DNA from 3 places in the Pseudomonas benzopyrenica genome. Region 2 is predicted to be linked to each of the others. Evidence: predicted binding sites of a transcription regulator. Region 2 holds the regulator's gene; each other region holds the start of a gene.

Region 1 (10,201 bases), 1.8 Mb from region 2:
GCCAATCGCTATGTGCTGCGCAAGATCCTCGGCAGCCAGACCCACTACGAAGTGCTGGAAGCGGCTAGCGGTGCCGCTGGCCTGGCGCTGATCGACGAATCCGTCGAACTGGTGATCATCGACGTCAATCTACCGGACACCACCGGCTTCGAGCTGATCCAGGCCATCGAGCAGAGGTGCGGTTGGGGTCGGCTGCCGGCCATCATCAACATCTCGGCCACCTTCGTCTCCGGCAAGGACAAGGCCCAGGGCTTCAACACCGGGGCCCAGGCCTACCTGACCCACCCGATCAATCCGGAAGAGGTGCTGGCCACCGTCGGTGCCCTGCTCAAGGCCAGCTCCCGGGTCGGGCACATGGAGCAGCAGCGCAATTCGGCCATCGCCCGCAGCGAGAACCTGCAGGCGGAAAAGGTCATGCTGGAACGCTTCATGAGATCGCTCAACCACGACCTGCGCTCGCCGCTGACCGCCGCCACCATGGTGGTCAACCTGATGCAGCGCAGCCCGGCGCGACGCACCGACGATCTGCTGCAGACCTTGCACGACAACCTGCAGCGCATGAACCAGATGATCACCGACGTGCTGGACATCAGCCACATGAGCCTGGGCGGCGGCGTCCGTCTCAGCGGCGATCCGCTGGTGCTGGGTCCGCTGCTGAACGACGCCGCGGCCAATCTACGGCTGCAATTCGGCAATCACCTCGAGCTGCAATTGGAGACCCCGGAGCTGGAGGTGCTGTGGGACAGATACGCCTTCCTGCGCATCTTCGACAACCTGGTGCTCAACGCCGCCAAGCATGGCGACACGGGAACGCCGATCCAGGTGCGGCAATGGCTGGCTGGCGATCAGGTCATGCTGGAGCTGCGCAACCTGGGGCAGTTTCCCGACGAAGTCCTGGCCAACCTGGCCACGCCCTATTTCATCTCCACCCGCAGCGACAAGCGCGGCTGGGGCCTGGGACTGCCCATCGTCAAGGCGCTCAGCGAAAGCTTTGGTGGCGAGGCGCGCTTCGCCAATGGCGCGGGCGAGGTGATCATCACCCTGCACCTGCCGCTGCGCCTGGCCTAGCGCAGCGCAGCGCCTAGGGACCGGATGTAGGTGGAGCTGAGACAGCTCCACCGTCGCAGCCCGACATGGCGGGCTCGACCTGAACAGCGTTGGGCTTCGCTGCGCTCAGCGCCAACCTACTGAAGTTCGTGATGTAGGTTGGGCTGAGACAGCTCTACCGTCGAAGCCCAACAGGGCGGGCTCGACCTGAACAGCGTTGGGCTTCGCTGCGCTCAGCGCCAACCTACTGAAGTTCGTGATGTAGGTTGGGCTGAGACAGCTCCACCGTCGCAGCCCGACATGGCGGGCTCGACCTGGGCAGCGTTGGGCTTCGCTGCGCTCAGCGCCAACCTACTAGAGTTTCGTGTCGTAGGTTGGGCTGAGACGGCTCCACCGTCGCAGCCCAACAGGGCGTGCTCGACCTGGGCAGCGTTGGGCTTCGCTCAGGTTCAGCCCAACCGCCCTCCTCCTCAAAACTCGATCTGCACATCCCCCTGCGGAATACTGCAGCAGGACAGGATGTAGCCTTCGGCTTCGTCTTCCTCGGTGATGCCGCCGTTGTGGTCCATGACCACCTCGCCGCTTTTCTTGAGCACCTTGCAGGTGCCGCAGATGCCCATACCGCAGGCCTTGGGAATGTGCAGGCCGAGCTTGGCCGCGGCGCCGTGGATGGTCTCGCCGGGACCGATGCTGACGCTCTTGTCGCTCTCGGTGAAGGAGATCAGGCACTGGGCTTCCAGGGGAATCGGCGGCAGGTCGGCGGCGGCTTCGGCCTGTTCGGCGGCTTCGACCTTGGCTTCCGGTGGCGTCGCGCCAAAGGATTCCTCGTGGTAGCGGGTCATGTCGAAGTCCAGCTCGCGGAGCATGGCCTTGACGGCGTTCATGTAGGGCGTGGGGCCGCAGCAGAAGATCTCGCGTTCACGGAAGTCCGGCGCCATCAGCTCCAGCATGCGGCGATCGAAGTAGCCGCGGAAACCGGCCCAGGACTCACCGTGCTCGGTGCGCTCGCACACCAGGTTCAGGGCGAAGTTGTCGATCCGCGCGGCCATGTGCTCCAGCTCACCCTGGTAGATGATGTCGCGCGGGGTGCGGGCGCTGTGCACGAAGACCATGTCGACGCTGGCGTTGGTGTCGTAGAACCAGCGCGCCATGGACATCACCGGGGTGATGCCCACGCCGCCGGAGAGGTAGAGCACCTTGTCGGCCGGGTAATCGATGGCGTTGAACAGGCCGACCGGGCCATGCACGGCCAGGTTTTCACCGACCTTGAGGTTGTCGTGCAGCCAGTTGGATACCAGGCCGCCCGGCACGCGCTTGACGGTGATGGAGAAGCTGTAGGGCACCGAAGGCGAGCTGGAGATGGTGTAGGAGCGCATCACCTGCCGGCCATCGATTTCCAGCTCCAGGGTCACGAACTGGCCCGGCTTGAAGAAATACATCAGCGGGATTTCGGCCGTGAAGCAGAAGGTGCGCACGTCCCAGGTTTCCTGGATGACCTTGACGCAGCGCACGGGGTGGCGGCCATTGGTCCAGGTCTGGGTGGTTACGGGGTTGAGGAAGGTATTCATGACGCACCTCGACTGCCACTGGGGCTATTGGCGGCGATTCTGGGAGGGCCTCACGACCGCCACTTTCCCAATCGCGACATCCACATGCCGATGGCGACCGGCCCAGCAATGGCAAGGGCTGGGGCGTCGTGAACAGCGTCGGCCATGTCGCCCATGAGCAAGGCCCCCTCCCGGCTCCGGCCCCACACTCCGCCCCAAGCCGAACCTGAACAGCGCGCGACGGGCGAAGCACGGGGTCATTCGGCGGCCCTGTCCTGTCGGCCAATAGCCTTGCAATACCGTGACCAACCACTTTCGCCACCCGCCGCGGTGGCCACGAGGATGTACGATGGACGTCAGCACCTTGAGTTTGGGCGACCCTCTCGATCCGGCCCGCAAGGCCACGGCCGAGATGCTGCGCACCCGCGAGCGCACCTATTCCCTACCCCAGCCGTTCTACAACGACGAGCGCCTGTTCCAGATCGACATGCAGGAGATCTTCGGCAAGGAATGGCTGATCGCCGGCATGACCTGCGAGATCCCCACCAAGGGCAACTTCATCACCCTGCAGCTGGGTGACAATCCCATCCTGGTGGTCCGCGGTGCCGAGGGTAAGGTCCACGCCTTCCACAACGTCTGCCGTCACCGCGGTTCGCGCCTCTGCGTGAGCGACAAGGGCAAGGTCGCCAAGCTGGTCTGCCCCTACCACCAGTGGACCTACGAGCTGGACGGCCGTCTGCTGTTCGCCGGCACCGAGATGGGCGCCGACTTCAACATGGCCGACTTCAATCTCAAGCCGATCCACGTCAAGACCGCCGGCGGCTACATCTTCATCTCCCTGGCCGACGAACCGCCGGCCATCGACGACTTCCTGCGTACGCTCGAGCACTACATGGAGCCGTACGACATGGAGAACGCCAAGGTCGCGGTACGCACCGACCTGGTCGAGCAGGCCAACTGGAAGCTGGTGCTGGAAAACAACCGCGAGTGCTATCACTGCAGCGGCTCCCACCCCGAGTTGCTGAACACCCTGCTGGAATGGGACGACGTCACCGATCCGCGTGCCTCCCAGGCATTCAAGGATCAGGTCGCCGCCTGCACCACGCGCTGGGACGCCGACAACATCCCCTACGCCCATGCCAGCTTCGGCTTGCGCAACCGCATCGTGCGTATGCCACTGCTCGCCGGCACCGTGTCCATGACCCTGGACGGCAAGCCCGGCTGCCAGAAGCTCATGGGGCGCATCAAGGACCCGGACCTGGGCTCCATGCGCATCCTGCACCTGCCGCACTCCTGGAACCACTGCATGGGCGATCACATGATCGTCTTCACCGTCTGGCCGCTGGGTCCGACCGAGACCGTGGTGACCACCAAGTGGCTGGTGCACAAGGACGCCGTGGAAGGCGTCGACTACGATCCGGTCAACCTGCGCAAGGTCTGGGATGCCACCAATGACCAGGATCGTCGCCTGGCCGAGGAAAACCAGCGTGGTATCAACTCCAAGGCTTACCAGCCGGGTCCCTACTCAAAGACTTACGAATTCGGCGTGATTAACTTCATCGACTGGTACAGCGAGCGGCTGCTCAACAACCTCGGCGAAGAGGCGCCAGCCGCGCATCTACGCCAGGTCGGCGGTGACTGAGGAACGCGAATTCTAAGCCGCCCATGGAGCCGCAAGGGCTCCATGGGCATGCCAATAAACTGTCTTTATGTTAATGCGGTTTTTTGACGCACCTCTTTTTAGCGTCTTTATTTTAAAACATCACATAAAGTTGAGCCTGTTCACGTTTTGAATCGTCTTTCACGGGCTCATCATGACTCTTCGCTCGCTGTCCATCGCTACTCGCAATCTGCTGTGTTTTGGCATTCTTGCGACACTCGTCGCTGCCCTCGGCTTGTTCGGTTGGTTTCAGTTGGCGCAAATCCGCCAGTTGGGTCATCAGGTAGAACAGCGCCATATCCCCACGCTCGTCGCCGCCAATGACTTGGGGATGCTGCTGGCCCGAACCCGCATCGAAACCCTGCGTCTGCTGGCCATGCCCGATGCCGAGACCCTGACCAACACCCGCAAGAAGCTGGACGACCTGAGTACCGAGGTCCAGGCCGCCTTCGGGCGCTATCAGCAAGGCGCGCTGTCGCCACAGAGCCGACAGGCGCTGGACGATCTGCGCCAGGTGCACCGGGAATACATGCAGGGCGTACGGCAGCTGGCCGACCTGGCCGGTGCCGGCCAGATGGCCGAGGCGCGCCAGGTGGTCCAGCAGAACATGGCGCAACTGGGTCTCCGGATGAACGCCAGCATCGAGACGCTACGCAACGTGGTCCAGCAGGATATCCATACGGCCAGTAACGAGGCCGATACCGCCTATGCGCGCTCTACCACCGTGACCTGGCTGATGATCCTGCTGGCGCTGGCCCTCACCGCCCTGCTCGCCTGGCGGCTGACCCGCAGCATCGCGGGGCCCATCGCCCAGGCCGTTGCGGCGGCGCGTACCATCGCCACCGGCGACCTGACCCAGCCGCTGGACGCTCGCGGGCGCGACGAGGCGGCCCAGCTGCTGCAGGCCATGCAGCAGATGCAGGGCCAGTTGCGCGAGACCCTCGCGCACATCGGCGATTCGGCCACCCAGTTGGCTTCAGCCGCCGAGGAGATGACCGCGGTGACTCAGGAAAGCGCCCACGGCCTGCGCCAGCAGAATAACGAGATCGAAATGGCCGCCACGGCGGTCACCGAGATGAGCCAGGCGGTCGAAGAGGTCGCCGGCAATGCCGGCTCGACCTCCACCGCGTCGCGCCAGGCCGCCCAGACCGCGGCCCAGGGCCAGCGCCAGCTGGGCGAGACCCTCGGCGCCATCGAAGCCCTCACCGAGCAGGTCCTAGGCGCCAGCGCCCAGGCCCGTGAGCTGGAAAGCCAGACCCGCGACATCAGCCAGGTGCTGGATGTGATCCGCGCGGTGGCCGAGCAGACCAATCTGCTGGCGCTCAACGCCGCCATCGAGGCCGCCCGGGCCGGTGAGGCGGGCCGCGGCTTTGCCGTGGTGGCCGACGAGGTACGGGCCCTGGCCAAGCGTACCGGGGACTCGACCAGCGAGATCGAGAAGATGATCGGCAATATCCAGCAGGGCACTGGCCAGACCGTCGATGCGCTGCTGAGCAGTGCCGATCAGGCACGACTGACCCGGGAACAGGCCCAGGCGGCCAATGCCGGCCTCGCTGCCATCGCGGATGCGGTATCCGGCATCGACGAACGCAACCTGCTGATCGCCAGCGCCGCCGAGCAGCAGGCCCAGGTGGCCCGTGAAGTGGATCGCAATCTGGTACGCATCCGCGATCTGTCGGTGCAGACCGCCGCCGGTGCCGAGCAGACCCGGGGCGCCAGCCAGCAACTGGCGGATCTGGCAGCGACCTTGAGTGGTCAGGTACGCCGCTTCCAGTTCTGAGCGAGTGTCAGCACCTAGGCTAGAAGCCGTCGGGTCGTTAACAGTCAGCTTTAAGACGAATGACCATAAAGTCGCGGCGCCTCTAGCCGTTAAAGGAGACCTCACTCTTCACCGGGGCTGCCGCCGTGACCTTTCGTTCCTTCTCCCTCGCCATTCGCAGCGTGTTGTGTTTCGGCCTGCTGGCCATCCTCGTCGCCAGTCTGGGCCTGTTCGGCCTGTTGCAACTGTCGCAGATCCGGGCCCAGGGCCAGGTGATCGAGACCAACAACGTGCCCAGCATCGTCGAAGCCGACAACCTTGCCCTGCAACTGGCCCGCACCCGGGTCGAGGTGCTGCGCCTGCTGGCCATTCCGGACGCCGCTACCGTCGCCAACACGCGCAAGAAGATCGACAGCATCAATGCCGACATCGGCGCCGCTTTCGGTCGCTATGACAAGCTCGTCAGCAGCGACCGCGAGCGCCAGGCCTTCGAGGCCCTGCGCCAGATCCATGGCGACTATGTCCGCTACACCGCGCAACTCGCCGACCTCATCGGGGCCGGCAAGGTCGACGAGGCCCGCAGCCTGATCCAGACCAGCATGGCCCAGCTCGGCGTACAGATGAACGAGCGCACCGAAGCCCTGCGCAAGATCAACCAGGAAGACATCAAGGCCGCCTCCCAACACTCCGGCGACACCTATGCCCAGGCCACCTCCATCACCTGGATGGTCATCGCCCTGGCCCTGGGTCTGACCGTGCTGCTGGCCTGGCGCCTGACCCTGAGCATGACCCGACCCATCGCCGAGGCCGTGGCCGCCGCCCGGACCATCGCCAGCGGCGATCTGACCCAGACCCTGGATACCCGCGGTCACGACGAAGCCGCCCAGCTGCTGCAAGCCATGCAGCAGATGCAGACCAATCTGCGCGACACCCTGGGGCACCTGGGCCATTCCGCTACCCAGCTGGCCTCCGCCGCCGAGGAAATGACCGCGGTCATGCAGGAGAGCGCCCACGGCCTGCAACAGCAGAACAGCGAGATCGAGATGGCGGCCACCGCGGTCACCGAGATGAGCCAGGCGGTGGACGAAGTGGCCGGCAATGCCACCTCCACCTCGTCCGAATCGCGCCAGGCCGCCGATACCGCGCGCCAGGGCCAGCGGCAGCTGGGCGATACCTTGGGCGCCATCGAGGTGCTCACCGAAAACGTGCTGGGTGCCAGCGAACAGGCCCGCCAGCTGGCTGAACAGACCCGCAACATCAGCCAGGTGCTGGACGTGATCCGCTCGGTCGCCGAACAGACCAACCTGCTGGCGCTCAACGCCGCCATCGAAGCCGCGCGTGCCGGTGATGCCGGTCGCGGCTTCGCCGTGGTCGCCGACGAGGTGCGCGCCCTGGCCCATCGCACCGGTGAATCCACCCGCGAGATCGAAGGCATGATCGGCAGCATCCAGCAGGGCACCGGCCAAACCGTCGATGCGCTGCTGACCAGCGCCGACCAGGCGCGCCAGACCCGCGAGCAGGCGCAGTCGGCCAACGCCGCCCTGGCCGCCATCGCCCAGTCGGTGTCGGGCATCGACGAGCGCAACCTGGTGATCGCCAGCGCCGCCGAAGAGCAGGCCCAGGTGGCCCGCGAGGTGGATCGCAATCTGGTACGCATCCGCGATCTGTCGGTGCAGACCGCTGCCGGTGCCGAACAGACGCGCGCCGCCAGCCAGCAGCTCTCCGAACTGGCGGTGGAGCTCAACGGCCAGATCCGCCGCTTCCGCGTGTGACCTGTCCGGCAGGGACACCCCTGCCGGATCCCATCGCGGTGGCAAAACCGGGAGGCGACCGCTACGCTGGCGCCTTCGCCCACCGTGCCTCTCTCGCATGAGCTATCGCTACGTCATCTTCGACTTCGACGGCACCCTGGCGGACAGCCTGCCCTTTCTGTTGAGCTGCCTGGGCGAGCTGGCGCGAACCCATGGCTTTCGGCAGCCAGCTGCCGACGAGTGGCCCCGGCTGCGCGCCGCCTCCCTGACCGGCCTGCTCGACAGCCTGGGCATCCCGCTGTGGCAGGTACCGCGCATCGCCCGCCACTATCGCCGCCTGCTGGTCCAGCGCGGCGACCAGGTGGCGCCCTTCGCCGAGATTCCCGCCACCCTCGACCGGCTCCAGGCCAACGGCCTGGCGCTGGGTCTGGCGACCTCCAATTCCGCCGCCGCGGTCCATCAGGTACTGCCCCAGGCCGGACGGTTGTTCCCCGATGGCGAATTCGATATCCCCCTGCTGGGCAAGGCCCGGCGCCTGACACGGTTGCTCCGCCGCCAGGGCATCGCACCGGCCGAGGCGCTCTATGTCGGTGACGAGCTGCGCGATCTCCAGGCTGCGCACCGCGCCGGGCTGGATTGCGCGGCCGTGGCCTGGGGCTATGGCTGCCCGGTGACGCTGCGTGCGCAGCAGCCCGATCTTTTCTTCGAACACCCGGTCGAGCTGTTGCGGCTGCGGCCCTCCCCCTGCTGAAGGAATGTCCATGAAGTCTCTGTTGCTGGTCGCTGGTCTTTGTCTGAGTGGTGTGCTGCACGCCGCCGAGCTGCAGGTGCGGGTGGAGACGGTCGATGCCTCGGGGGGCCAGTTGCTGCTGGCGGTATTCGATAGCGAAGAGGCCTGGAAGGCGCACAAGACGCCGGTGGCCCAGGCGCATCTCGCTGCACAGGCAGGTGCCCAGGAACAGCGCTTCGACCTGCCACCCGGACGCTACGCCGTGTCGGTCATCCACGACAGCAACAGCAACAGCCAGCTGGATACCAATTTCATCGGCATGCCCACCGAACAATACGGCTACAGCAACAATCCGCCGCTGCGCATGCGCATGGCCACCTTCGAGGAATGTGCCTTCACCCTGCCAGCCGCAGGTCTGCGCCAGCAGGTGACGCTGCGCTAGGACGCAGGCTTAATGCACAGGCTTCCAAACAGAAAATCAACAGAGTTATCCACATGACTTTTAGCGTCGATCGCTGAACCCCGAGCTGAACAGGCGTGGATAACTCCTTGGGCTGGCAAAAGAAATCCCTTGACTCGGGCATATCTCGAAAAACTGATCATTATTTGATCGATCCTCTGGAAACCGCGCCAGCTCTGGTCTCTGGCACTGGACGAACAACCTATCCACAGCCCTATGCAACGCTATTGTGGGTTGTGGAAAACGCCTGAAACAGTTTTGATCATTTTTTGTACGATCCTCTGCAGGCCTTGCCAGCCCTGGCGTACAGATCAGGTCCCACATCTTTTCCACAGGCACGCACACAGCAGATGTGGGCAAACCAGCCAGGAGAAACGTCTTCTGGGGTCATGCATAGCCTGAGCGGAATTGGTTATTTATTGAGCAATTTTCCTTGGACAGTTGCCCCAACGGTTGCTGACAACTTGCCCAAGGCTTATCCACAGCCTTTACCTGTCAAGCAATGACGGCACGACAGGCAATCGTCCGCAGCCTGACCGGTTGAATCTGACCGTCGCCAATTCGATCAACAAGGTCAGTATCCCCGCAGCCCTTCTGGCGCGCGGCTTTGCGTCGGTAGCGAACAGACTGCCCACAACCTTATGCACAGTTTGCAAAGCATTCGGGCATAAAAAAGACCGCTTTAGGCGGTCTTTTAAGCACTGGCAAGTACTCAGCGCGCAGTACGTACGCTGTCCGACAGCTGCTTGCAGAGGCCGAGCACGCCATCGATGGCAGCGCCCGAAGATTCGGCCTTGGCGATCTGGTCGACGAATGCCGAACCCACTACCACGCCATCGGCGATCCGGGCGATCACGCGGGCCTGCTCCGGGGTACGGATGCCGAAGCCGACGGCTAGCGGCAGGTCGGTGAAACGACGCAGGCGCGCCACGGCGGCCTCAACGTGCTCGGTGGTGGCCGAGCCGGCACCGGTCACGCCCGCGACGGATACGTAATAGACGAAGCCGGAGCTGGTGTTGAGTACGCGCGGCAGGCGGGCGTCATCAGTGGTCGGGGTGGTCAGACGGATGAAGTCGATACCGGCGGCCTGGGCCGGCAGCGCCAGCTCGGCGTCGTGCTCGGGCGGCAGGTCGACCACGATCAAGCCATCCACGCCCGCTTCGGCGGCTTCCGCCAGGAAGCGCTCCACGCCATAGCGATGGATGGGGTTGTAGTAGCCCATCAGCACCAGTGGCGTCTCCCCCTCC
Region 2 (10,201 bases):
AACCAGGTGCTCTTCAAGCACGCCCACGAGCTGATCGGCCACGAGGAAGTCCAGCAATTGCTGCAGGTGCTGGCCAAGAGCTCGCCCAAGCTGGCCGAAGAACTGGTGCCCGGCATCGTCTCCCTGTCGACCCTGCTCAAGATCCTCCAGCAGCTGTTGCAGGAGCAGGTACCGGTCCGTGACATCCGTACCATCGCCGAAGCCATCGCCAATGTCGGGCCGCGGAGTCAAGATCCCGCCGCCATCGCCGGTGCCGTGCGCGTCGCGCTGTCCCGCGCAATCGTCCAGAACATCGTAGGAATGGAGCCTGAGCTGCCTGTTATCACCCTTGAGCCAAGGTTGGAACAGATGTTGCTAAGTAGTATGCAGAAGGCCGGTCAAGGCGCCGAGGACGGCATGTTCCTCGAACCTGGCATGGCCGAAAAACTGCAGCGTTCCCTCGTCGAGGCGGCGCAGCGTCAGGAAATGATGGGTAAGCCAGTGGTGCTGCTGGTAGCCGGTGCGATCCGCGGGATGATGTCCCGCTTCGCCCGGATGGCGGCACCGAACATGAGTGTGCTGGCCTACCAGGAAATTCCGGACAACAAGCAGGTCACCATCGTCGCTACCGTTGGCCAGAATGGCTGAGGTCTAGATCATGCAAGTCAAACGTTTCTTCGCCGCCGATATGCGTCAAGCCATGAAGCTGGTACGCGACGAGCTGGGCCCGGACGCTGCCATCCTCAGCAACCGCCGGGTCGCCGGCGGGGTCGAGCTGACCGCGGCGCTGGACTACCAGGCTCCGGCACCGGCCGCGCCCAACGCGGAGCTGCAGGCGGAGTTGCGCAAGACCCATGCGAAGATCGCCCAGGCCCATGCCGACCTCAGTATCCGTGCGCCGGGCGTCCCCTCGGCCGCGCCGAAGGACAAGCAGTTGCTCGGCGCCATCAGCGCCGCCGACAGCCGTCGCGAGCCGGTGATCGCGCCGCCGCGCGCCCCCCAGCCGGCCGCCGCCGCGCCTGCCGCCAGTGCCGCGCCGGAAGACCGGCGTGCCCTGGAAGCCATGCGCAGCGAGCTCAGCGGCCTGCGTGAACTGCTGGAAGTCCAGCTCGGCTCCATGGCCTGGACCCAGGTGCAGTCCACCCGTCCGCAGCAAGCTGGCCTCTGGCGTCGCCTGCAGCGCATGGGCCTGCCGGCCGATCTGGCCCGGCACCTGCTCGACAGCGTGGCCAAGATCCAGGATCCGCGCCATGCCTGGCGCATGCTGCTGGCCAACTTCGCCCAGCTGGCCAAGACCACCGACGCCAAGATCCTGGAGGAGGGCGGTGTCGTCGCCTTCGTCGGTCCGGCCGGCATGGGCAAGACCACCACCCTGGCCAAGCTCGCCGCCAATTACGTGCTCAAGTACGGCCCCCAGAGCCTGGCGCTGGTCAGCATGGACAGCTTCCGCATCGGTGCCCAGGAGCAGATCAAGACCCTGGGCCGCATCCTCGACGTACCGGTAACCCTGGTCGATCCGGGCCAGTCCCTGGCACAGGCCCTGGCCCCCCTGGCGCGCAAGCGCCTGGTGCTGATCGACACCGCGGGCATGCCCGCCAACGATCCGGCGCTCAAGGCGCAGCTCGAAGCCCTGGCCAACCGCCAGCTGAAGATTCGCAACTACCTGGTGCTGGGCGTCACCAGCCAGAGCCAGGTGCTCAAGGCGGCCTACCACAGCTATCGGCGCTGCGGCCTGAGCGGCTGCGTGCTGACCAAGCTGGACGAAGCCGCCAGCCTCGGCGAAGCCCTGGGCCTGGCCATCAGCCAGCGCCTGCCGGTGGCCTACATCGCCGACGGCCCGCGCATCCCGGACGACCTGCATCCGGCGCGCAGCCACCAGTTGGTAAGCCGCGCCGTGAGCCTGCAGGCACCCGAGGAGCCGAGCGAAGAAACCATGGCTGGCATGCTGGCCGGCCTGTATCAGAGCAATGCCCGCCGCGCCGGTTAGCGCAGACGAACGGTAGTGGTGCATCGCATGCCTGGGCACGCCAAATGCACTTGGTCTAAAGTGTGACGGATTTCAATCAAAGGTATCAGGCAATGGGTAGCATGCATCCCGTCCAAGTCATAGCGGTCACGGGCGGTAAAGGCGGTGTCGGCAAGACCAACGTGTCGGTCAACCTGGCCTTGGCCCTGGCCGATATCGGGCGGCGCGTCATGCTGCTCGACGCCGACCTGGGCCTTGCCAACATCGACGTTCTGCTCGGCCTGTCGCCCAAGCGCACCCTGGCCGACGTCATCTCCGGCGAGTGCGAGCTGCGCGACGTGCTGCTGCACGGCCCGGGCGGCATCCGCATCGTCCCGGCGGCCTCGGGCACCCAGGCGATGGTCAATCTGACGCCGGCCCAGCACGCGGGCCTGATCCAGGCCTTCAGCGACATTAGCGAGAACCTCGACGTGCTCATCGTCGATACCGCTGCCGGCATCGGCGATCAGGTGGTCAGCTTCGTTCGCGCCGCCCAGGAAGTCCTGGTGGTGGTGTGCGACGAACCCACCTCCATCACCGACGCCTACGCCCTGATCAAGCTGCTCAATCGCGACCATGGCGTCACCCGGTTCCGGGTTCTGGCGAACATGGCGCTGACGCCCCAGGAAGGTCGCAATCTCTTTGCTAAGCTGACCAAGGTGACCGACAGATTCCTGGATGTCGCCCTGCAATACGTGGGCGCCATTCCGTTCGATGAGGCGGTGCGCAAAGCCGTGCAGAAGCAGCGCCCCGTGTTTGAAGCCTTTCCGCGTGCCAAGGCCTCGCTGGCCTTTCGTGCGGTGGCCCAGAAAGTCGATGGCTGGCCGCTGCCTGCCAATCCGCGCGGCCATCTCGAGTTCTTTGTCGAGCGCCTTGTGCAACCAGCCATCGGTACCCACGCATGACAGCATCCAGCGGGCTTCGCATGTACAGCAAAACCTCGGAACGTACCCAGCAGGAGCAACTCATCAACCGCTATGCGCCGTTGGTGAAACGCATCGCCTACCACCTCCTGGCGCGTCTGCCGGCCAGCGTGCAGGTCGAAGACCTGATGCAGGCTGGCATGATTGGGCTGCTGGAGGCCTCACGCAAATATGACGCCGGCAAGGGCGCCAGCTTCGAGACCTACGCCGGCATCCGCATCCGCGGCGCCATGCTCGACGAGGTGCGCAAGGGTGACTGGGCGCCGCGCTCGGTGCATCGCAACACGCGCATGGTCACCGACGCCATTCGTGCAGTGGAAGCGCGGACGGGTCGCGACGCTAAAGATTCCGAGGTCGCGGCCGAACTTAAATTGAGTCTGGATGAGTACTACGGCATCCTTGGCGACACCATGGGGAGTCGCCTGTTCAGTTTCGACGACCTCATGGAGGGTGGTGAGCATGGGCTCGAGGAGAGCGGTTCGCATGAACTCGAACCCGGTCGCGGTCTGGAAGATCAGCGCTTCCGCAAGGCCCTGGCCGACGCCATCGCCAATCTTCCGGAGCGTGAACGTCTGGTGCTCTCGCTGTATTACGACGAGGAACTCAACCTCAAGGAAATCGGCGAGGTGCTGGGCGTGAGCGAGTCACGCGTCTGCCAGCTTCACAGTCAATGCGCGGCACGCCTGCGGGCGCGGCTGGCGGAATGGCGTTCGCGTTAACCGGCTGGTACTCAGGCTACTACGATTGCTTAGACGCGCCTCATGGCGTGTGTGCGGATTAGGACGGAGGTCGACTTGGACAAGAACATGAAAATCCTCATCGTGGACGATTTTTCCACGATGAGACGCATCATCAAGAATTTGCTGCGCGATCTGGGATTCACCAATACCGCCGAAGCAGACGACGGCAACACCGCACTGCCGATGTTGCAGAGCGGCAACTTCGATTTTCTCGTCACCGACTGGAACATGCCTGGCATGACCGGCATTGACCTGCTGCGTCAGGTCCGCGCCGACGCGCGGCTGAAAACCCTGCCGGTGCTGATGGTGACCGCCGAAGCCAAGCGCGAGCAGATCATCGAGGCCGCTCAGGCCGGCGTGAACGGCTATGTGGTCAAGCCTTTCACCGCCCAGGTGCTGAAAGAAAAGATCGACAAGATCTTCGAGCGGGTGAACGGCTGAAGAAAGCCGCGGGGACGTTATGGATCAGCTTGGCTCCAACAGCTTCAGCGACTTCGAGTCGAATCTCAAACAGCACGCCCAAGAGTTGGTGAAATGCCTGGAAAGCGGCGATTTCACCCAGGCCGTGCATGTCATCAACGAGCTCAATCAACTGCGTGACCGGGGGCTCTACCAGGAAGTCGGCAAGCTGACCCGCGAATTGCACAACGCCATCGTCAACTTCGAGATCGATCCGCGCGGCATGGCCGGCGAAGAGGTCTCCCAGATCAGCGATGCCACCGATCGTCTCTCCTACGTGGTGAAGATGACCGAGAACGCCGCCAACCGGACCATGGATCTGGTGGAGGAGAGTGCCCCGCTGGTAGGCAACTTCGGTGACGAAGCCCGTGCCGTGCATGCCGACTGGAAGAAGTTCATGCGCCGGGAAATGGGCGCGGACGAATTCCGCGAGTTGGCCAAGCGCGTCGATGCCTTCCTCAGCCACAGCGAGAGCAGCGCCGAACAACTGTCGTCCAAGCTCAACGACATCCTCCTGGCGCAGGATTACCAGGACCTCACCGGTCAGGTGATCAAACGCGTGGTCAACCTCGTCGGGCAGATCGAGAAAGACCTCGTCAAGCTGGTGATGATGGCCAGCCAGGTCGATCGCTATACCGGCTTCAGTCACGATCACACCGCGCTGATCGAACAGAATCGAAAAGAAAAGACGATGAAGGGTGAAGGTCCGCAGATTCATGCCGATAAGCGTGAAGACGTCGTGGCCGCTCAGGTCGACGTCGACGATCTTCTATCCAGTCTGGGCTTCTGACCCAGACCCTCTTGGGGAGTGCAGGAATGAGCTTCGACGCCGATGAAGAAATCCTCCAGGATTTCCTGGTAGAGGCCGGCGAGATTCTCGAACAGTTGTCCGAACAATTGGTCGAGCTGGAAAGCCGCCCGGATGACATGGATCTGCTGAACGCCATTTTCCGTGGCTTCCATACCGTAAAGGGCGGTGCCGGTTTCCTGCAGCTCCATACCCTGGTCGAGTGCTGCCATATCGCGGAAAACGTATTCGACATCCTGCGCAAGGGCGAACGCCGCGTGGATGCCGAGCTGATGGATGTGGTGCTGCAGGCACTGGATTCCGTCAACGAGATGTTCGGTCAAGTCCGTGAACGCGAAGAGCCGACCCCGGCCTCGCCTGAATTGCTGGCGGCCCTGGCCCGCCTGGCCGAGCCCGCTGGCAGCGAGCCGGCGCCGGTCCCGGCTGCGCCCGTGACTGCCACCCCGGTCGTGGCCGCAGCGCCCGCGCCGACCGCCCCGGCGGCCGCCGAGCCGGAGCTGAGCGATGCCGATTTCCAGAATCTGCTCGATGCCCTGGGCAGCGAGCCGAGCGCGGCAGCGGCAACGCCTGCGGCCGCCAGTGGCGACGACATCACCGATGACGAATTCGAGGCCCTGCTCGATCAGTTGCATGGCAAGGGCAAGTTCAACGAGGCACCGGCCACCGCGCCGGTTGTCGCTGCGGCTCCTGCCGTGGCTGCGGCTGGTGGCGACGACATCACCGACGACGAATTCGAGGCCCTGCTCGACGAATTGCACGGCAAGGGCAAGTTCGTCGCGGACGAGGCCGCGGCACCGGTTGTAGCAGCGCCTGCTGCGGCGGCTCCAGCCGCCGCGACGGGTGGTGACGAGATCACCGACGACGAATTCGAATCCCTGCTCGACGAATTGCACGGCAAGGGCAAGTTCAGTGGTCCTGCTGTAGCCGCTGAGTCCGTGGCTGCGCCCGTTGCGGCAGCGCCGGCGCCCGTCGCCGCGCCTCAGCCCGCGCCGGCACCCGCACCGAAGCCGACGCCGGTCGCCGAGGCCGCGGCGCCCAAGCCTGCGGTGGCGGCAGCGCCTGCCGAGCGTCCCACCAGCGAGGCGGAGACCACCGTGCGGGTCGATACCGCGCGCCTGGACGAGATCATGAACATGGTCGGTGAACTGGTGCTGGTGCGTAACCGCCTGGTCCGCCTGGGCCTGAACAGCGGCGATGAGGCTATGGCCAAGGCCGTGTCCAACCTCGACGTGGTCACCGCCGACCTGCAGACCTCGGTCATGAAGACCCGGATGCAGCCGATCAAGAAGGTCTTCGGCCGTTTCCCGCGCCTGGTCCGCGATCTGGCGCGCAGTCTGAAGAAAGAGATCAACCTGGAACTGGTGGGCGAAGAAACCGATCTGGACAAGAACCTGGTCGAGGCCCTGGCCGATCCGCTGGTGCACCTGGTGCGCAACGCGGTCGACCACGGCATCGAAGGCCCTGCCGAGCGCGAAGAGAACGGCAAGTCCCGCGCCGGACGGGTGGTGCTCTCCGCCGAGCAGGAAGGCGACCACATCCTCCTGTCGATCTCCGACGACGGCAAGGGCATGGACGCGGATCTGCTGCGCAACAAGGCAGTGGAGAAGGGCCTGCTCGACCGCGACGCGGCCGATCGTCTGACCGAGACCGAGTGCTTCAACTTGATCTTCGCTCCAGGTTTCTCCACCAAGGCTGAGATCTCCGACATCTCCGGCCGCGGCGTGGGCATGGACGTGGTCAAGACCAAGATCAGCCAGCTCAACGGTACCCTGAACGTCTACTCGACCAAGGGCCAGGGCTCCAAGATCGTCATCAAGGTGCCCCTGACCCTGGCGATCATGCCGACGCTGATGGTGATGCTGGGCAACCAGGCCTTCGCCTTCCCGCTGGTCAACGTCAACGAGATCTTCCACCTCGACCTGTCCCGCACCAACGTGGTGGACGGCCAGGAAGTGGTGGTGGTACGCGACAAGGCGCTGCCGCTGTTCTACCTCAAGCGCTGGCTGGTGCCCAATGCGGCCCATGTCGAGCAGGGGGAAGGGCATGTGGTGATCCTCTCGGTAGGCACCCAGCGCATCGGCTTCGTGGTCGATCAGCTGGTGGGCCAGGAAGAGGTGGTCATCAAGCCCCTCGGCAAGATGCTGCAGGGCACGCCCGGCATGTCCGGGGCGACCATCACCGGCGACGGGCGCATCGCGCTCATCCTCGATGTGCCCAGCATGCTCAAGCGCTACGCCCGTCGCGGGCTCTGAGTCGGCCAGGTACGAGCGGCGTCGGGCCCGTGCTCGGCGCCATCGGGTGGCCTGCGCCGCCCCAGGTTAGGAGTTTCAACGTATGCCGGTAAAAGTACTGGTGGTGGACGATTCCGGCTTCTTCCGGCGTCGGCTCAAGGAAATCCTGGCGGCCGATCCCAACATCTCGGTGGTGGGCACGGCCAGCAACGGGCGCGAAGGGGTCGATCAGGCCCTGGCGCTGCGACCCGATGTCATCACCATGGACTACGAGATGCCGATGATGGACGGCATCACCGCGGTCCGCCACATCATGCAGAAGTGCCCGACCCCGGTGCTGATGTTCTCCTCGCTCACCCATGAAGGCGCCCGGGTCACCCTGGATGCCCTGGATGCCGGCGCGGTGGACTACCTGCCGAAGAATTTCGAGGACATCTCGCGCAATCCGGCCAGCGTGCAAAAGCTGCTGTGCGAGAAGATCCACCATATCGCCCGTTCCAACCGGCGCTTCGCCGTGGCCCCCAGCGTCGCGCCGGCGGTGCCCACTGGTGCCTCGGCCGCGCCTGCTGCTGCCCGCCCGGCACCACGTCCGGCGGCGCCCAGCGGCGCCCAGTCCGCGCATGCGCCCGTGGCTCCGGCTTCGCCGCCGCCCAAGCGCAAGCACTATCGCCTGGTGGCGATCGGCACTTCCACCGGTGGCCCGGTGGCCCTGCAGCGGGTGCTCACCCAGCTGCCAGCCAATTTCCCGGCGCCGCTGGTGCTGATCCAACACATGCCCGCGGCCTTCACCAAGGCCTTCGCCGAGCGTCTGGACAAGCTCTGCCGCATCAGCGTCAAGGAAGCCGAGGATGGCGACCAGTTGCGTCCGGGGCTGGCCTTGCTGGCACCCGGCGGCAAGCAGATGATGGTGGACGGTCGCGGGATGGTGAAGATCCTGCCCGGCGACGAGCGCCTCAACTACAAGCCTTGCGTCGACGTGACCTTTGGCTCCGCGGCCAAGGCCTATGCCGACAAGGTGCTGGCAGTGGTCCTGACCGGCATGGGCGCCGACGGTCGCGAAGGCGCGCGGATGCTCAAGCAGGTCGGCAGCCAGGTATGGGCCCAGGACGAAGCCAGTTGCGTCATCTACGGCATGCCCATGGCCATCGCCAAGGCCAATCTGGCCGATGCCATCTATGGCCTGGACGACATCGGCAGACACCTGACCGAGGCCTGTTCGTGACGCCAGACGTTCACCGGCCGGAAGGGCATTGAGCGTGGACGTGCTCAGTCTCATCGGCATCCTGCTGGCCTTTACCGCCATCATGGGTGGCAACCTGCTGGAGGGCGGTTCCTTTACCGCCCTGGCCAATGGACCGGCCGCGCTGATCGTGGTCGGCGGCACCCTGGGCGCCGTCCTGCTGCAGACCCGCCTGCCGGTACTGCGCCGCGCCCTGACCATGCTGGCCTGGGTGTTCGTGCCGCCACGGCTAGACCTCGTCGGCGGCATCCGCAAGGTGGTCAACTGGAGCAACGTGGCGCGCAAGGAAGGCCTGCTGGGCCTCGAACCCCTGGTCGCCCGCGAAGCCGATCCCTATGCCGCCAAGGGCCTGCAGTTGCTGGTGGACGGCACCGAACCGGAAGCCCTGCGCAGCATTCTCGAAGTGGACCTCTACGGCCAGGAAGACCGTGACATCGCCGCCGCCAAGGTCTACGAGGCCATGGGGGGCTATGCGCCCACGGTGGGCATCATCGGCGCAGTAATGGGCCTGATCCACGTCATGCAGAATCTGGCCGATCCCTCGCAACTGGGCAGCGGCATCGCCGTGGCCTTCGTCGCCACCATCTATGGCGTCGGCTTCGCCAACCTGCTGTTGCTGCCCGTCGGCAACAAACTCAAGGCGCTGGCTCAGCAACAGTCCCGCTATCGGGAAATGCTGCTGGAAGGTTTGATGTCCATTGGCGAGGGCGAGAATCCCCGCTCCATCGAAATGAAGTTGCAAGGTTTTCTGGACTAGGAGGACGCCGCATGCCTCGTCGTCGTCGCCGTCCCGAAGAACACGAGAACCACGAACGCTGGCTGGTCTCCTACGCCGACTTCATCACCCTGCTGTTCGCTTTCTTCGTGGTCATGTATTCCATCTCCTCGCTGAACGAGAGCAAGTACAAGGTGCTCTCGGACAGCCTCTCGGGCATCTTCAGCCAGCCAGAGCGCTCGCTCAAACCCATCCCCCTCGGCGACCAGCGTCCGGCGGGCGTGACGCCGACGGTGATGGATGCGAGCGCCGCTCAACCGGCCAAGGGCACCCCCAGCGATCCGCTGCAGCAGATCGCCGACAGCGTGCGAGCCACCTTCGGCGATCTCATCGCCGGCGACCAGCTGAACATCAAGGCCAGTGAAATGTGGCTGGAAATCGAGCTTAGCTCCAATCTGCTCTTCGCCAGTGGCGATTCCCTGCCGAGCAATCCCGCCTTCGGTCTCATGGAGAAGGTGGCCAAGATTCTGGCGCCGTTCAAGAATCCGATCCAGGTACAGGGCTACACGGACGACCGCCCCATCAGCACGGCGCTGTACCCCACCAATTGGGAACTGTCAGCAGCCCGAGCCGCCAGTATCGTGCGGCTGCTGATCGGCAATGGCATCGCCCCGCAGCGCTTGGCCGTGGTGGGCTATGGCGCCTATCAGCCGGTGGTCGACAACACCAGTGACGTCAATCGAGCCCGCAATCGGCGGGTCGTCCTGCTGATCTCGCGCAATCTCGACCTGTTCCGGCCGCAGAGCACCTTGCAAAATTCGTCGACTGGCACACAATCTGCAGCATCGCCTGGAGAACCGGCGCCCAGGGTGGCGCCTGTCAAATCTTCGTCGCCGGCCGCTACGCCGGCACCTTGACCCGGCTGGTCGTGTCGTCGGGAGGAAGTCTGCACATGAGAGTCTGGGCTGTCGCCAATCAGAAGGGTGGGGTGGGCAAGACCACCACCACCGTTGCCCTCGCCGGGTTGCTCGGCGATGAGGGCAAGCGCGTCCTGTTGGTGGATCTCGATCCCCACGGTTCCCTGACCAGTTATTTCGGTCA
Region 3 (10,201 bases), 1.2 Mb from region 2:
GCGGGTCACCGGCAGCGAAGCCGCTCAGGGTGACCGGATGACCCTGGCGGCGCAGCCGTTGCGCCATGGCCAGGGCCTGCTCCGGTTGGGCCAGCAGGTCTTCCTCGCTAAGCTGAAAGATCACCGCCTCGGCGTCCAGCTGTTGCGCCTGCAGGGTTTCCCTCAGCCAGGGCAACAATTCCAGATCGCCCAGGGTCGCGCCCGAGAGGTGCACGAAGATGCGCGTGCCGTGGCCGCGCGCGCGGTGTTCGCCCAGCTGGCGCACCGCCTGGTGGATCACCCAGCGATCGATCTGGCCGCTCAGGCCGCTGTCACGGGCGGTGCGGGCGAATTCGGCCGGTGAGACCTCCTCACCCTGGGGGTTGATCAGCCGCAGCAGGGCTTCGTAGTACTCGTGACTGCCGCCGCGCAAGCCGATCACCGGCTGGAACAGCAGGCGAAAGCCGTTCTGCTGCAAGGCCTGCTTGACCATGGCCACCAGGTTGCCGCGATTGGCGGCGGCGGCCAGCTCTTCCTGGGGGTCGTAGCGTTTGCAGGCGTTGCCGCCCCGTTGGGCGACCTGGCGCGCGGAACGGTGCGCCCGGTCCACCAGGTCGCCGGCGCTCTTGGTATGGCTGTCCAGGCTGACCACACCGATGGAATAGCTGATGGCCAGATTACGTCCGGCCAGGGCCAGCGGCTGGCGCTCCTGACGGCCGAGCAGGCGCTCGAAGGCGCTGTCCAGGCTGGCGTCGGCCGCCTGGGGCAGGAGAACGGTAAAGGCATCGTCGGCGAAGCGCGACAGGGTCACCAGGGTGCCGAAGTGCTCGCTCAGGCGCTCGGCCAGGGCCACCAGCAACTCGTCCATGGCGCCTATGCCCAGCTCGGCCAGCAGGGTCGGATAGCGATCGATGCTCAGGTAGGCGAAGCTGGCCGGCGCGCCGAGCCGGGCGCGCTCCAGGGCGTCTTCGAGCAATTCGAGCATGCGGCTGCGATTGAGCAGCCCGGTCAGGGTGTCCTGGAAGCGCACCTCGCGCAGCTGTTCCTCGAGGGCCTCGGCGGCCGGGGCCGCGCGCTCCTCGCGCAGGTGCAACTGCACGCAGGGTTCGTCGAGATAGATGGCTGGCGTCAGGCGCAGGTGCACGCCGAGGGTGCTGCCGTCCTGGCGGACGCACCGGCAATCCAGTTCGAGGGGGCTGGGAGTGTCGCGCAACTGACGGAAGGCCTCGCGTAGCGCCGGTTGGTCGGCGGCGGCGATGAGGTCCATCAGCGGCGTGATTTCCAGGTCTTCCGCGGAGGGATAACCCAGCAGCTCCACATAGGCCGAGTTGACGTGGATATGCAGGCCGTCGTGGACATAGGCCACCGCATCCACGGCATTGGCCAACAGCAGCTGGCAGCGCTGCTCGGCTTCGGCCAGGGCCTGTTCCAGGCGCCGGCGTTCGTGGCGCTCGGCCAGATTGCCCAGTTCGCGCAGGCTGGCCAGCAGCAGGTGCTCGTCGTTGTCGCTGGCGATACCGTCGCGGGCGCCCAGGCGCAGGGCTTCGAGCACCGCCGTGGGCTCCTCGGGTGCCACCCGCTGGATGACGGCGAGCTGAGGCGCCCGACGGCGCAAGAGACGCAGGGCGGCCAGGCTGTCGAGCTCAGGAGAAGGTGGGGCGAGGATGGCGAGGTCCCAGGATTGGGACAGGAGTTCGTCGAGATCCGCGGGGTCGGCCAGACGGTGGGCCCGCGTTGCCCGTCCGGCATTACGGAACAGGCTGACCAGACGTTCCGCCTCGTTCTGCGATGCTTCGAGCAGCAACAGGCGGATCGCACTGTGTTCGGCAGCCATGGTCTACTCGCACCCTGGCGATAACGACAATCCCTCGAAGCTACAGAGACTTCCACAGCGAGTCAAAGTCTTCCTCCAGCCGCGCACTACCACTCGAAGGCCCTCCGTTAGGCTGAGCTCCGGTCTGTTCCAGCAGATGATATTCGAAGACGCTGAAGCTGACCGTCATGCTGCGGCGCCGGTCGAGCATGCCACGCTGTTCGTTACCCTGTTGATTGATCTGCACCTTGCTGCCTTCCTGGAAGGGCAGGCGTGGCGCGATCAGCGTCGGCGCCTGATCGATGGCCTTGATCTCCGGCAGCAGCAGAGCACGCAGGTACTGGCTGTTCTGCTCGGCCTTGCGCAGCAGCTGCAGACCGCAGGGCCGCGCGGTGGGCGCCAGCAGTTCGACGCCCATCTGGGTGCCACTGCCGGGCACCTGGCGTACCCAGCGCACCACCGCCGGGCCCCAGTTGTGATCCTCGGGCAGGCGCACGCCGAGCAGTTCACCGGCCTGTAACTGTTCGGGCACTTCGCCGCTCCAGCTCAGGCAATAGCCACCGGGACTGTGGTTGACCACCTGTACCGCATGGATCGGAAAGGCCGGACTGGCTGCCTCGCCGTCGCCGGGCAACACGTCGTAGTGGATTTCCTCCAAGGCCTCGGTGCTCCAGTCCAGGGCATCGGACGCCCGGGTGTCGGCATCGAAGGCCAGCGACCAGACGTCTTCCTTGGGTTTGGGGGCAAAGGTTTCCGGGGCCGCCGCGGCCGACAGCCGCAGGGTGTCGGCGAACACCTGGCCACCCGCGAGTTGGTAGTGCAGGGCACTCATGCCGATGCAGACCTGTACCTGGCCCTGACCGGGCATGCGCTGGAAGGCACGATCCGCCTCCTGCCCCCAGGCCCCGACCAGGTGTTGCAGCAGATCCAAAGACAGATCGCCGTGCACCGGCAGGCGCGCGCGCGGTCGCTGTTCCGGTGCCAGGGCCAGATAGTCCTCGATGGCCTGCACCAGTTGCTGCGGGGCGAGCCCCAGGAGGCCACTGAGGTTGGCTTCGCGCAGCAACGAGCGATAGCGCGGCGGGGCGTCGATCTGCGGCGCCACCACCATCAGGGTGCCGTTCTGCTCGGGGCCTTGCAGGCGGATCAGGCCGGCCCAGTCGTCCAGGTGCAGGGTCAGCTGGGCGATGTGGCTCTGGCGCAACTGGTTGCAGCGGGCGGCGCCAAACAGCAAGGCGGCGCCATAGGCCTGGGTGATGGTCTGGCTGCCGTCGCCGGGCAGCAGCTCATCGCGAATCTTCTGGTTGTGCAGACCAGTGGTCACCGCCAGCCGATAGAGTTGATGCAGCTCCAGCCAGAGGTTGTCGTGCACCGGTGTATAGAGCTGGGCGGCGCGGATCAGCGGCCCGAGCAGGGCGCGCAGGGCGCGCTGGATGGCCGTGGCGAGCAGCGTGCTGCGTTCGCCGCGCTCGCTTTCCTCGACCACGATCAGCTTGTAGCCGGCGGCCAGCAGGTTCTGCAGGGCCTGGCAGAGATTGGCGACCTTGCGCGAGCGCTCGTCGAGCACGATGGCTTGATTGAGCACATGGCGTTCGAGCAACTGGCAGACTCGCTGCACGTCCGGACGCAGGGATTCGAGCAGGCGCAGGCGCGCTTCCGGCGTCAGGATCAGCCGATTGAGCTCCAGCAGCCCCTGATAGAGCAGTCGGGCGAATTCACCCAGCTTGGCCCGCGGCAACTGCTCCAGCCAGCGCTTGAGGCCGGCTGGTGTGGCGTCACAAAACGTCAGGCTGCGCTGATCGGGCGTCGGTACCCGCAACATGAGCTGTGGCCTTTTGCTATCCATTCGCCGCGCGCACTCCTGTTTCGATGGGCAATGAACCGCGCATCTAGGCGAGAGACCCTGGCTCGGAAACGGTGGTCAAGGGGGCCGGCGTGGTCGGAACCCCCAGCAGTTGCCCCATGTTGACGGTGGACAGGGCGCCGAGTTCAGCGGACCAGTTCACCGCGTCCGGACCGAACAGCACGATGGCGGTGGAGCCCAGCTTGAAGCGACCCAGCTCGTCGCCGGTGCGCAGGGTGATGGGCGCACGCGCGGCCTCGTCGTAGGCGAAACGCTTGAGTTCGCGCTTGGGTGGCGTGACCAGGCCGGCCCAGACCGTCTCGATGCTGGCGACGATCATGGCACCGACCAGGATGACCGCCATGGGGCCCACGGCGGTATCGAAGATGCAGACCACCCGCTCGTTGCGGGCGAACAGCTCGGGCACGTTCTCGGCGGTGAGCTGGTTGACCGAGAAGATGCGCCCGGGCACATAGACCATCTCCTTCAGGGTACCGGTGAGCGGCATGTGCACCCGGTGGTAGTCCTTGGGCGACAGGTAGATGGTGGCGAAATGGCCGCCCATGAAGGGCGCGGCGCGCAGGCCGTCGCCACCCAGCAGCTCCAGCAGGCTGTAGCTGTGGCCCTTGGCCTGGAAGATGCGGCCATGCTCGATGCGGCCGAGCTGGCTGATGGCGCCATCGCTGGGGCTGACCACCACGCCGGGCTCGGCTGGCAGCGGGCGGGCACCGGGCTTGAGGGCGCGGGTGAAGAAGGCGTTGAAGTTCTCGTAGGCGGTGGGGTCTTCCACCTGGGCCTGGCGCATGTCGACGTCATAGTGACGGACGAACCAGCGGGTCAGCAGATTCTTGAACCAGGGCGCCCGGCACTCGGCGAAGCCACCGATCACCCGCGACAGCAGATGGTGCGGCAGCAGGTGCTGGGCAAGGATGAACAGTCGGTCTTGCAGTTTCATGAGAGGTCCTTGGCAGTCATTCGATGGGGGTGTCGGGGTGGTTGCCCCATTCGCCCCAGGAGCCGGCATAGGCTTTGACGCGCGGATAGCCCAGGGCCTTGGCCGCGAGGTAGGTGAAGCCGGATCGGTGATGGGTCTGGCAGTGGGTGATGATTTCCTTGTCGCGGGTGATGCCCAGGCGCTCCAGTTCGGCGGCCAGGTCTTCGCGGATGCGCAACTGGCGCTCACGATCCATGCCAGCGGTCCACTCGAAGTTGATCGCGCCGGGGATGTGGCCGCCGCGGGCGGTCAGCACCTTCTCGCCGCGGTATTCATCGGCGCCACGGGCGTCCCAGATGGCCAGGTCTTCGGCGCCCAGCCGGCTCTGCAGATAGGCCCGGCTGGCGGTGGGCTCCTCGTGCAGAGTCAAAGCGACCGGTGCGCCCGCCGCAGCGGGTACCTCGGTGCTCAGCGGCAGGCCGGCGGCGATCCAGCCCTGGCGCCCGCCGTTGAGATAGTGATAGTGGCCGTGCCCGATGACATCGAGCAGCCAGATGAAGCGTCCGGCCCAGCCGCCGCCTTCGTCGTCATAGACCACGTAGACGGCCTCGTCGCGCTGGCCCAGTTCACCGAACAGCCGTTCCAGGTCCGCCTGGGCCGGCAGCAGGCCGGGCGCCGGCTTGCTGCCCAGCTGGGTGCGGGCGGGCGTGACATGGCGCGCGCCGGGCAGATGCCCTTCGGCATAGTGGGCAGCGCTGCAGAGATCCACCAGGATGAGTTCGGGCGCATCCAGGCGCGCCGCGAGATCGGCCGGTTCGATCACCAGGGGCAAGGCGGAAAAGGGCATCGCGGATTTCCCGTCGGTCCGTAGAAGGTGAAGTGTACCGAGGTTGACCGGCCAGCGTCAGGCCGGTCGTGCCCGCGGACGATTGGCGAAGGTGCCGATGGCGCGCTCGATGCAGGTGAAGGTCTTGTCCAGCGCCGCGGTCCGGCGGGGATCCGCTGGCTGTAGTTCGCTGTCCAGGATCGCCAGCAGCACCACCCGTTCGCCGAAGCCCAGACTGCGCAGCCAGAGCCGCTCGTTGCTGAACAGCCGGCGCAGATCGGCGGGCAGGTGCGGCGCGAAGCGCGCTCGGTTGCCGTCATCGATGCGCAACTGGCCGGGGCTGCCGAACAGCTTGGCCAGCAGCGGGTGGCTGGCGATATCCAGTTGCAGGCCGGGGGCGTCGTCCAGGCCGTGGTGCAGCTGGACATTGCCCTTCTGGCCGTTGCGATCCGGGGTCAGCAACAGCAGCCGCGGCAGGCCGCAGGCCACCAGCGCCTGGCGGGCGCAATCGAACAGCTGGGGCAGGGTGGCGAAGGCGCTGGGCGTGTGCAGCAGCTGCTCGCAGAGCCCGCGCCAGCGCTGTGCCTGACTCTCGCTGGCGACCTGTACCCGGGGCACCGGCTTGAGGCGCCGTTCGCCCGGTGGCCAGACCAGGCCCTCGGCCGGATGCCAGAGGCCGGGTCGGGCATGGCGCTGGGCATCCTGCACCGCCAGTTCATGGCTGCGACTCTGCACCCGTGCCAGCGGCAGTTGCAGATAGAGGGCGCTGAAACGCTGCCAGCGCAGGGTATGAGAACCATCCCAGGCATGGTGGCTGGCCAGGGCCAGACCGTTGGCCAGCAGGATGGTGTTGCCGGGATGGGTCAGCCAGCGGCGCAGATTGGGGTCGTCGTCGAGGCGCTGCTGCTGTTCGAGGGGATCGTCGCCATGGGCGATGTGCAGCGCCCTGACCAGTTGCCGGCGATCCTGGTCCAGCAGGCGATAGCCTTCCACGATCCACTCGGGCAACTGCCAGTGACGGGCCAGCGCCTGGCACAGGCGGATCGCCGGCACGCCGAGCAGCTCGCGCTCGACCTTGAGCGCCGGTTCGCCTTCGCCCAGCACCCGCCGTTCCCATTCCTCGAAGAGTTCCGGATAACGGGTCGCCAGCGGCCAGAGCGGCGCCAGAAAGAGCAGGGCGGCCAGGCGAATGTCCGGCCACAGCCGCGCCAGGGGCACACCGAACAGGCCCAGCCCCAGGGTCATGGCGTGCTGGCTGACCAGGCATAGCTGCCGCAGCGGACGCGGCAGGCGCTCCTCGGGCAGGGTCGGCTGGCGGGCGATCAGGTACTCCGCCGGCCCGAGACCGACGCGGCCGAGCACGGCCTCCAGACTGGCGGCCGGATCGCCAAGGCTGGCATGGCCGCGATTGGCCTCGCGTAGCAGGGCCAGCGCCAGGGGTGGTGACTCGCAGAGCCGTTCGGCGATCTCATGCAACGCCAGACGGCCATCGGCCAGGGCGCGGCGCAGACGCTCCGCGGTGGCGGTGGCCACCGGCAGGCGTACGCCTTCCAGGTGTTTGACCCAGTCTTCGACGGTGTTTGGGCGGCTGGACATACGACGGTCGCCTTGAAATTTGATGAAAGGCCTTCAGTCCGGGGCGCCGGGTCCGATAAAGGGGACGTGAGGGCAGATCCCCGGCTCAATTTTCCTTAGCACACAGTATTCCCAACCATGGCAAAAATCATCGGCATCATCGTGATATTCGCGGCTGTCCTCGGCGGCTACATTCTCGCGCATGGCAAGATCGCTGCGATCATCCAGCCGCTCGAGGTCCTGATCATCGGCGGTGCCGCCCTGGGGGCCTTCTTGCAAGCCAACCCGGGCAGCACCTTCATGCAGGTGTTCAAGAAGTCGCTGAAGATGTTTGGCAACCGCTTCACCCACGCCTTCTACCTGGACGTGCTCAAGCTGCTCTACGAGATCCTCAACAAGAGCCGGCGCGAGGGCATGATGTCCATCGAGGCGGACGTCGAGGATCCCAAGGCCAGTCCGATCTTCAGCAAGTACCCGAACATCCTCAAGGATGAGCGGATGACCGCCTACGTCGCCGACTACCTGCGGCTGATGTCCTCCGGCAACATGGCGCCCCACGAGCTGGAAGGCCTGTTCGACATGGAGCTGGCCGGCATCAAGGAAGAACTGGAGCATCCGTCCCACGCGGTATCGCGGGTCGCCGACGGCCTGCCCGGCTTCGGTATCGTCGCCGCGGTACTGGGTATCGTGATCACCATGGGTATGCTCGGCGAGGGTGACCAGGCGGCCATCGGTGGCCACGTGGGCGCCGCGCTGGTAGGTACCTTCCTCGGTATTCTCGCGGCCTACGGCTTCTTCGGCCCCCTGGCGACCTGCCTGGAGCACGACGCCAAGGAAGAGCTCAATGTGCTGGAGGCCATCAAGGCCTGCCTGGTCGCCGCCGCCAGCGGCATGCCGCCCACCGTCGCCGTGGAATTCGGCCGCAAGGTGCTGTTCCCGGCGCACCGGCCGTCCTTCAGTGAGCTCGAGCAGGCCATGCGGGGCAGCTGATGGACAACAACCAGCCGATCATCGTCAAGCGCATCAAGAAAAGCGCCGCCGGCCACCACGGCGGCGCCTGGAAGATCGCCTTCGCCGACTTCGCCACCGCCATGATGGCGTTCTTCCTGGTGCTCTGGCTGATGTCCTCGGCCACCCCAGAGCAGAAGAAGGCCATCGCCGGCTACTTCCAGGATCCGATCGGCTTCACCGAAAGCGCCAGTCCCTATGTCATCGACCTGGGCGGCACGCCGACGCCGGCGCCCGATCGCACCCTGAATCCCGAGATCCAGGCGCAACCGGATTCGACCCAGAACAAGGTCAATCCGGACGTGCAGGAGCGTGCCGATCCCAACGACTCCAACCGCGTCGCGCCCGATCCCACCCAGGCGCTCGATCCGTCCGACAAGCGCCAGCCCAACGACGCGACCCAGCAGCAGAAGGATGCCAGTCAGGCGAAGATGGATCCGAGCCAGGCGGAAAAGATCGCCGAGCAGGTCGACAAGGAGCGCCTGGAGCTGTTGCTGCAGGAGCTGCAGAACAAGATCGAGCAGAATCCGGAATTGCAGAAGTTCAAGGACCAGATCCTGCTGGAAATCACCCAGGACGGCCTGCGCATCCAGATCGTCGATGCCGAGAACCGGCCGATGTTCGATTCCGGCAGTCCGCGACTGAAATCCTATTTCGAGGACATCCTGCTGGCCATGGCCGACACCATTCGCCAGGTGCCGAACAAGATCAGCATCAGCGGCCATACCGATGCGGCGCGCTACAACGGCAAGGGTGACTTCAGCAACTGGGAGTTGTCCGCCGGTCGCGCCAACGCCGCACGCCGGGCGCTGATCGCCGGTGGCTATCCGGAAGAGCAGGTGGCGCGGATCGTCGGCTATGCCTCCTCGGCCCCCTTCGATCGCGAGCATCCGCTCAATCCGGTCAACCGCCGCATCGATATCATCGTCCTGACCAAGAAGGCCCAGCAGGCCATCGAGGGACGGGCCGGGAGCAGCCAGGCACCGAAGCCGGCGACCGATGGCGCGCCGGCTGCCAGTCGCAGCGGGGTCTCCAGTGGTGGCGTCAGCGCCACCGGCAATCTGGCGCAACCCATCAACAACGCCGCCTTCAAGCAGCAGATCAACGCCTTCGACGCCGGCGTCATCCAGAGCAAGCCCTGAGCGGTCATGGCGATCGATAGGAAAATTCGCTGCTAGCGTTCGGTTTTTTCGTACGTTGACGTGAAGACGGCTGGTTAAGCTGCAGGGGTTTCATGACGGATCGGGCACCTTGCGCCCTGGCGCGCGGTCTCCCGATCTCCGATTCCCTTGCAGGAGCCTTCCGATGAGCAACGCCTTTATCGACACCATCAAGCGCCGCCGCAGCCAGTACGCGCTGGGCAAGAATCTGCCGCTGGCCCAGGACCAGGTCACCGCGCTGATCCAGGAGGCGGTCAAGCTGTCGCCCTCCGCCTTCAATTCGCAGAGCTCGCGGGCGGTGATCCTGTTCGGCGCCGAGAGCGACAAGTTCTGGGGCTTCGTCATGCAGGCGCTGCGGCAGATCGTGCCGGCCGACGCCTTCGCCGCTACCGAGGGCAAGATCAACAGCTTCGCGGCCGGCGCCGGCACCGTGCTGTTCTACGAGGATCGGCATGTCGTTGCCGGCCTGCAGGACAAGTATCCCGCCTATGCCGACAACTTCCCCATCTGGTCGGAACAGGCCAGCGGCATCGCCCAGTTCTCGGTGTGGACCGCCCTGGCCAACGCCGGCATAGGCGCCAGCCTGCAGCACTATAATCCGCTGCCCGACGCCCTGGCCGCCGCCGAGTGGAAGCTGCCGGAGACCTGGCACCTGCGCGCCCAGATGCCCTTCGGTTCCAACGAGGGCGACTTCCCGGAGAAGGGCTTCATGGACGATGCCGAGCGCTTCCGCGTCTTTGGCTGATAGTCGTCGATCGATAAAAACGCCGGGCTTGCCCGGCGTTTTCGTTAGTAGCGTGACTCGCCTTCGAGGCTAGCCAGGATATGCCGGTAACTGGCCATCCGCTGCGGATGGATATCGCCGCGTTCCAGGGCCGCGAGCAGGGCGCAACCGGGCTCGCGCTCGTGCTTGCAGTCGCGGAAGCGGCAGTGGCCGAGGTAGTCGCCGAATTCCTTGAAGCCGGCTTCGACGTCGTCGCGGCTGACGTGACTGAGGCCGAATTCGCGAATACCGGGTGAGTCGATCAGGTCGCCGCCATCGGGAAAGTGGAAGAGCCTGGCG

What was found. Region 2 encodes FliA, which starts transcription of late flagellar genes. Its sites were predicted from a motif close to CTAAAGTTTNNNNNNNNNNNGCCGNTAA; they were not measured.
Region 1: the regulator FliA is predicted to act here: its motif matches at 6,100-6,127, upstream of V6W80_RS00240 (methyl-accepting chemotaxis protein).
Region 3: the regulator FliA is predicted to act here: its motif matches at 7,023-7,050, upstream of motA (flagellar motor stator protein MotA).

What each region holds. Positions count from the first base shown of each region.
Region 1 covers NZ_CP145723.1:44,519-54,719, reverse strand. The annotation lists gene V6W80_RS00265 (hybrid sensor histidine kinase/response regulator) at 1-1,068, shown strand, start outside; gene V6W80_RS00260 (hybrid-cluster NAD(P)-dependent oxidoreductase) at 1,518-2,615, opposite strand; gene gbcA (glycine-betaine demethylase subunit GbcA) at 2,944-4,236, shown strand; gene V6W80_RS00250 (hypothetical protein) at 4,349-4,552, opposite strand; gene V6W80_RS00245 (methyl-accepting chemotaxis protein) at 4,460-6,034, shown strand; gene V6W80_RS00240 (methyl-accepting chemotaxis protein) at 6,160-7,785, shown strand; gene V6W80_RS00235 (HAD hydrolase-like protein) at 7,883-8,515, shown strand; gene V6W80_RS00230 (DUF2141 domain-containing protein) at 8,526-8,936, shown strand; gene trpA (tryptophan synthase subunit alpha) at 9,667-10,201, opposite strand, start outside.
Region 2 covers NZ_CP145723.1:3,335,030-3,345,230, reverse strand. The annotation lists gene flhA (flagellar biosynthesis protein FlhA) at 1-627, shown strand, start outside; gene flhF (flagellar biosynthesis protein FlhF) at 638-1,966, shown strand; gene fleN (flagellar synthesis regulator FleN) at 2,059-2,889, shown strand; gene fliA (RNA polymerase sigma factor FliA) at 2,886-3,626, shown strand; gene V6W80_RS15800 (chemotaxis response regulator CheY) at 3,714-4,088, shown strand; gene V6W80_RS15795 (protein phosphatase CheZ) at 4,108-4,896, shown strand; gene V6W80_RS15790 (chemotaxis protein CheA) at 4,923-7,166, shown strand; gene V6W80_RS15785 (protein-glutamate methylesterase/protein-glutamine glutaminase) at 7,249-8,367, shown strand; gene V6W80_RS15780 (flagellar motor protein) at 8,402-9,142, shown strand; gene motD (flagellar motor protein MotD) at 9,154-10,017, shown strand; gene V6W80_RS15770 (ParA family protein) at 10,053-10,201, shown strand, end outside.
Region 3 covers NZ_CP145723.1:4,516,394-4,526,594, reverse strand. The annotation lists gene V6W80_RS21395 (EAL domain-containing protein) at 1-1,813, opposite strand, end outside; gene V6W80_RS21390 (molecular chaperone) at 1,854-3,638, opposite strand; gene asd (archaetidylserine decarboxylase) at 3,682-4,590, opposite strand; gene V6W80_RS21380 (rhodanese-like domain-containing protein) at 4,607-5,416, opposite strand; gene V6W80_RS21375 (HDOD domain-containing protein) at 5,474-6,991, opposite strand; gene motA (flagellar motor stator protein MotA) at 7,109-7,960, shown strand; gene V6W80_RS21365 (flagellar motor protein MotB) at 7,960-9,120, shown strand; gene V6W80_RS21360 (nitroreductase family protein) at 9,284-9,883, shown strand; gene rsgA (small ribosomal subunit biogenesis GTPase RsgA) at 9,928-10,201, opposite strand, start outside.